Regions from separate parts of the Brevibacillus sp. SAFN-007a genome, predicted to be linked through region 2. Evidence: predicted binding sites of a transcription regulator. Region 2 holds the regulator's gene; each other region holds the start of a gene.
What was found. Region 2 encodes LexA, which represses DNA repair genes until DNA is damaged. Its sites were predicted from a motif close to CGAACATATGTTCG; they were not measured.
Positions count from the first base shown of each region.

Region 1: a site for LexA is predicted at 1,067-1,080, ahead of ruvC (crossover junction endodeoxyribonuclease RuvC). Genes of this name have one in related genera too.
Region 3: a site for LexA is predicted at 1,245-1,258, ahead of uvrB (excinuclease ABC subunit UvrB). Genes of this name have one in related genera too.

Region 1 covers NZ_JBQCKK010000001.1:124,218-126,482, reverse strand. Annotated here, with positions in the region: gene ruvA (Holliday junction branch migration protein RuvA) at 1-509, opposite strand, end outside; gene ruvC (crossover junction endodeoxyribonuclease RuvC) at 506-1,006, opposite strand; gene ACTHO6_RS00600 (hypothetical protein) at 1,134-1,325, opposite strand; gene ACTHO6_RS00595 (hypothetical protein) at 1,459-2,265, shown strand, end outside.
Region 2 covers NZ_JBQCKK010000007.1:120,278-122,542, forward strand. Annotated here, with positions in the region: gene yneA (cell division suppressor protein YneA) at 1-218, opposite strand, end outside; gene lexA (transcriptional repressor LexA) at 564-1,187, shown strand; gene ACTHO6_RS10805 (DUF456 domain-containing protein) at 1,313-1,798, opposite strand; gene ACTHO6_RS10810 (DUF4269 domain-containing protein) at 1,906-2,265, shown strand, end outside.
Region 3 covers NZ_JBQCKK010000031.1:9,024-11,288, forward strand. Annotated here, with positions in the region: gene ACTHO6_RS20095 (hypothetical protein) at 1-157, shown strand, start outside; gene ACTHO6_RS20100 (flagellar hook assembly protein FlgD) at 224-1,156, opposite strand; gene uvrB (excinuclease ABC subunit UvrB) at 1,336-2,265, shown strand, end outside.

The DNA.
Region 1 (2,265 bases), on a different contig from region 2:
GAGTACCCGAGTGCCGTCAAAGCGTCGAGCGCCTCGTTCAGCGCGGAAACCGCCTGCCCGCCTGCCGTCAGATCGCCCGCCGCGACAGTCAAAATCGCCGCGGGCGTGTATCCGACCAATTTGTCCTTGAGATCGAGAATGATGCGTTGCGCGGTCTTTTTGCCGATTCCAGGGAATTTCGTCAAATAGGTCACGTTTTCCTGTTGCACCGCCATGACCAACTGCTCGGGAGTTGCCGCCGCGAGAATCGCCAGGCCGCCCTTTGGCCCGATGCCGTTCACATCGAGCAGCTTGCGAAACAGGTCGCGCTCGTCGCGGGTGGCAAAGCCGTAGAGCAAGATCGCGTCTTCGCGGACGTGGTGGTGCGTGTACAGCTTGGTTTTGCTGCCCTCGTAGCGGACAAACTGGTACGGATTGGGACAAAACAGGCGATACCCGATCCCTCCGGCTTCTACTACTATGTATTCCGAATCGAGGTAACAGAGTGTCCCTTCTATAAAATCAATCATGTTTGAGCTCCTTCCGAGATGGAGATGAACGCCCGAAACTGTGCGTGCGTAATCGCGATGCCCAATGCATCCGCCACGTCGTCCGGCTTCGGCGTTTCTTTCAGCCGCAGGAGCAGCCTGGTCATTTCCTGGATTTGCTTTTTCTCTGCCCCGCCGTAGCCGGTCACCGCCTGCTTGACTTGCATCGGCGTATATTCGTACACGGGCACCCCGGCCAGTTCCGCCGCAAGCAGAATGACGCCGCGCGCCTGCCCCACCGTGAAGGCCGTTGTCACGTTTTTATTGAAAAACAGCTTTTCGACTGCCATTTCATCCGGTCGGTACGTTTCCAGGAGGCTTTGCATCGCTTCGAAAATCTGCTTCAAGCGAAGCGGGACGGGCAAGCCTGCCTCTGTCTGAATGCTTCCGTACTGGACGGGGCGCAACTGGCTGCCCTGTTTATCCACAACCCCAAAGCCAACGATCGCTATGCCAGGGTCGATTCCTATTATGCGCATGGTCCACTCTCCGGTGTGCAAAGTTTCTATTCCCTACTGTATCACAAAGCGGCCAAAAAGCGAACGTGTATTTCCATGCAAAAACCCGCTCCTCGAAAAAGGAACGGGTCGTCATACGGCGTCGTTTTTAGTGTTTGTTCATTCCAAGCGAGTCCGACACATCATGCTGCATGTGCGCGTATTCATCTACGCCGCTCTGCATCTGCTCTTGGATCCTGTTGAGTTGTCGGTAATTGAGCTTGTTGTGTCCTTGGTTCAGCTGAACGTACAAACGCTGGTGGAACTGGTCTTTGTAGCTACCTCTGGGCATGGTAGACATCTGCAAAGATTCCTCCTTCGATCGCCGTATGCATACAGTATGGCGCCCCGCATCTGGCCTTATGATGCCAAGATTTACAGCTCATGGCCGCATCTGTGTCGAGAAACCATATCAGGTGGAGGTGCCTGATCCGGTGCGACGCTTACCAGCCGCTTTCTTGCTCGTCACTCTTCTCGCCGTCTTCTGCCTGAGCCTGACGCATCCCGCCGAAGCGAAGGGCAAAGAGCCGATTACGGTGTCTGTCTCGGTCTCGCCAGCCTCGCCTTTTCACTCTACGCTCCGCTTTCCCGCCCCGCATTCGTTCGTCAAGCGGCTGTTTGCCGCGAAAAAGGTGGCGGCCTTCGTGAATCCTCACTGGGTTCGCGCCACCCTGACCGTCAACAAACACTCGTTTGTGTACGACCACGACGGGCATTTGTTCGAGAGCAACAAGCCGCTGCAATATCTGTTGCCGACCGATGTGCAGCGGCGCATCGAGGAACTGGTCGCCCAGGTGGAGCGGGTGCATTATGCCAACGCGACACCGTGGGAGCAAGTCAAACACACCTTCGGACGCATGGCCTACGCCACCGTCATCGACCTGGAGACAGGCGAGCGGTTCCTCGTCCAGCGCCGCGCAGGCAGCAGGCATGCCGATGTGCAGCCGCTGACGCGCACGGATACGCAGACAATGAAAAACGTGTACCAAGGCAAATGGAGTTGGAAGCGCAGGGCGATTCGGGTCGAGGTCAACGGTGTTTCTTTTGCCGCTTCCATGCACGGCATGCCGCACGGGGCAGGGGCGATTGCGGGCAATGACTTTCCCGGCCATTTTTGCATCCACTTTTTCGGAAGCTCGACCCATAAACGCAAGGAACCCGATCCCAGCCACAGTCTGATGATCCAGAAAGCGTCCGGCTCTCTGGCGACGACGATCATGGGCGCTTCTGCCGAGGAACTG
Region 2 (2,265 bases):
ACGGCGATCGTCCAAAGACTGTCGCCGGAACGAACCGTCACTTCTTTTCCTTTGGGCGGCTCCTTTTGCGCAGAGGAAGCAAACACCAGTTCGGTCAGCAAGTAAAAAAAGAGAGAAAACGTAAGCAAAAACAAAAGGGCTTGTCCTCTCGTAATACCAAGACGGGCACGACGCGGCTGTTTTTTCTCCAAACCGTTCGGGATCGACATTGCCTTCATAAACGATGACCTCCTGCAAACGTACGTTCTGTTTGTTCGTACTCCTATCTTATAGGGGAACATACGTTCATGTCAATCCCCAAACCGTCCGCCTTCCCCCTTTGCTTCTTTAGCGGCTGTATGCAGTCGGCTCACGTCGGGATGGCACCCGGCAGTACGGTGCTGAAGGTGCTTGCGGCGACCGCTACTCGCCCATCCGCCACAATTCGCAAGCGATGTCGAATCGCCTGCCTCCACCCGATCAAAAAATCCTGTTCGCCTCCGAATCGAACTTATGTTTGTCGAACGCAGGCTCCCATGGTATAATATAGGAAAATATGTTCGAGAAATCAGGGGTGTCTCTCAATGTCAAAACTATCCAGCAGACAACAAGCCATCATCGAATTCATTCGTAAGGAAGTCCGGGATAAAGGCTATCCGCCATCCGTCCGCGAGATTGGCGAAGCTGTCGGACTTGCCTCCAGCTCCACTGTGCACGGCCATCTGGCGCGTCTGGAAAAGAAGGGGCTGATCCGCCGCGACCCGACCAAGCCGCGCGCCATTGAACTATTGTCTGAGGAAGACCGCTTTCAGGACAACTTCGAGGACGCTGTCGTTCGCGTCCCTGTCATCGGGAAAGTAACCGCCGGACAACCGATTACCGCGATCGAGGATGTCGAGGAGTACTTCCCGCTTCCAGAAAATATCGTGACTTCAGACAAGGTGTACATGCTGCGGGTTTCCGGGAACAGCATGATCGACGCCGGCATTCTGGACGGCGACTACGTGATCGTGCGCCAGCAGCACGTCGCCAACAACGGCGACATCGTTGTCGCCATGACAGAAGAAGACGAAGCGACCGTCAAGCGCTTCTTCAAGGAGAAAAACCACTTCCGCCTCCAGCCGGAAAACGCCACGATGGAACCGATCATTTTGGACAACGTCACCATTCTCGGTAAAGTCATTGGCGTCTATCGTCTCATCCACTAATCGTTCTCGCCCATGCGCTTTCGAAAACCCGGCTGCTCCCAATCGCTTGGCGCAGCCTTCGTTGCATCGATACGGGATCACATGAAAAAAGGACAGCCCTCGCTGTCCTTTTTCGTCTCTCTTTTTTATCTGGCGAGGAAAAACCAGACGATCATGCCCACCTGCAATACGGCTTTGACGACCGCGCTGCCCAAAAAGCCGATCAGCGAGCCGAAGCCTGCCTTGACCGCTTTTTCCAGCGGCTGCTTTTGCCCGAACAGTTCTACCAACACCACCAGCACAAACGGCAAAAGCAGCATCCCGAACGGCGGAAACACAAAGATCCCGAGAAAAATCCCTGCGGCCGCAGCCACCGAAGACCATTTGGAGCCCCCGTATTTTTTCACGAAAAACATGTTGGTCAGCAGGTCGGCCCCGTACAGCAGGATACTGAGCACCACCATCCCCCACCAGAAAGACGCTGGCAGCCCCGCTCCCGGATCGGCTATGAAAAAGTGGTAGAGCAAAAAGCCTGCCCACAGCAAAATCGTATCCGGTAAGACCGGCAAGAATATACCGGCGATACTCAGCGCGAAAAGCAACAACACGATGATCCAAAGGAAAATATCCATCTCCATGCACTCCTCTCACATACGTATTACGAGAAACAGCCGATTCAAGTTGCACGTTTCTTTCCGTGAATGCGTGAAGTCGTTGAGGCGTTGGGGAGGAGCTGTAAATGACAAGGAAACGAGGGCTATCCATGACGCGAAACTGGCGCGATCTATCCTATTTGCATAGCGGGACACCCAAACAAAAAGCAGCGGGCCGGGCCATCGAGCAGTCCGCGATCATGCAGCGGCTACAAGCCTTTGATCCCGTGCTCACAGGCACGATTCCCCTCGATATCGACATCGCAACCAGCGATCTGGATATCATTTGCGAAAGCCACGACCTCGATCAGTTTGCCGAAGCCGCCCGCGCTTCCTATGCCACGCATGAAGGCTACAAGGAAGCTCGTCTGCTCGTGCAGGACGTGCCTACCTGCCTGATTGCGTTTTTTGCCTACGGCTTCTGGTTTGAGCTGTTTGCCCAGCCG
Region 3 (2,265 bases), on a different contig from region 2:
CCAAAAGGATCGGCAAACAGGCGCGATCAGCTGGAAGCTTGGCTATGACCTGTCCTTTCGTCAGACCCGTTCGCACTGCTTTTGCGGGGGCGATGGGAAGAGGGATACGACGGTGTATGTCGATGCGCTTACGGGACAGCTTGTCGTAAACGAATAGGGATGAGCAGCAAAGAAGAAGCCGCACGCTCCAGAGAGCACGTGCGGCTTTTTCGCATAGGAAGGATCAGGCGCTCGCTTCAAATCCGGTGATTTGATTCAGCGCAATTTTTTTGTCATCGGTCAAGACGAACTCCACGACCCCGTTTTTCATGCTGACGGCTTTAATGACACCGTTCAGGCTGTTGTCCGTAGTAGAGCCGTCGGTATTGGTTTGCTTTTCCGTATAGGTGACGGTGAAGCCAATCATTTGGGCGTACTGCAGCGAATTGCTCATGACGCTACTGTCCGGCTTGACGCTCATGCCCACGACCTGATCGAGCTTGACGGTCATGCCGTTATCGAGCGTAAACTGCGTGGTGCCGTCCTTCATGGTGAAGCCCGTGACGACCGCGTTGGCGATCTCATCTACTTTGGTCACGTCGTCAGTGGTCGCCGGATTGCCGTCTTTGTCTACTTCCTTGGTCGTCTTGTACGAGATTTCCTTGCCGATCATGTTCATGAACTTCACGCTGCTATCCAGCGCATTTCCGGTCATGCCTTGCGATTCCAGACCTTTGATGTCCGTGAGCGGAATGGGAGTAGACTCCCCGGCGATGCGGAAGTAAATCTTGCCGCTGTCCATGTAAACGGCTTCGAGCACGCCTTCCTTCGTCTCTGTCGCCGTTTCTCCCGTCAACTCGTCTTTGGTCGTGAGGGAGTAGGTGGCGGTGCGCCCGATCAGCGACTCGTATTTTTCCAGCGTCAGCATGCTGTTGTTCGATTGCTCCATCAGCGTTGCCATCTTGGTGATTTTTTCCACCATGGTCATCATGCTCGTTTGCTGGATGAACTGGGAGTTGTCCATCGGGGACATGGGATCCTGATTCTTCAACTGCTCCAGCAAAAGCTTCATGAAGGCGTTGTTGTCAAGCTCGGTGGTAAACTCTCGTTTGCCCTGATAGCTCATATGTGGTTGGATATAGGGATTATTTTTAACGGTGGTTCCGATATCTGGCATGTCGATCCTCCCTGAAGATGGCGAGTCTAATCCGTGCGTGCTTCTACACTCTTCCTTATTATCGGTAAAATCTGTCGGAGGATGAAGACAAACATTTGTTCGAATTTCGGCTTATCAGAGCGGGGATTGTGTTATAATGGAAATAGAAACAGGCATGCAACGAGGAGATGAACGAGGGAATGGACCGTTTTGAATTGGTATCGGAGTATCAGCCTTCCGGTGACCAGCCGACCGCGATTGCCGAGCTGGTGGCCGGGATTAAGGCCGGTAAGCGGCACCAGACGTTGCTCGGGGCTACCGGTACGGGAAAAACCTATACGGCTGCCCAGGTGATTGCCCAGGTGAACAAGCCGACACTGGTGATGGCCCACAACAAGACGCTGGCTGCCCAGCTTTGTGCAGAATTCAAGGAGTTTTTCCCCCATAACGCAGTGGAATACTTCGTCAGCTACTACGACTACTATCAGCCGGAAGCGTACATTCCCCAATCGGATACGTTTATTGAAAAAGACTCCAGCATCAACGACGAAATTGACAAGCTGCGCCACTCGGCGACCAGTGCGTTGTTCGAGCGGCGCGATGTCATTATTGTGGCGTCCGTATCTTGCATCTACGGCTTGGGTTCGCCGGCGGAGTATAAGGAGATGCTGCTGTCGCTGCGCGTTGGTATGGAAAAGGGGCGGGACGAGATTTTGCATCGTCTGGTCGACATCCAATATACCCGCAACGACATCAACTTTACGCGGGGGACGTTCCGGGTGCGCGGAGACGTCGTGGAGATTTTTCCGGCGTCGCAGAGTGAGCAGGCGATTCGCGTGGAGTTTTTCGGAGACGAAATCGAGCGGATTACCGCCATTGACGTGCTGACCGGAGAGATTTTGGGCCAGCGCGAACACGTAGCGATTTTCCCGGCGTCCCACTATGTCACCCGCGAAGAAAAAATGAAGCTGGCGGTCCAAAGCATCGAGGCCGAGCTGGAAGAGCGGCTGGCAGAGCTGCGGGCAGCCGGAAAGCTGCTGGAAGCGCAGCGGCTGGAGCAGCGGACGCGCTACGATATCGAGATGATGCTGGAGATGGGCTTTTGCTCCGGAATCGAAAACTACTCGCGC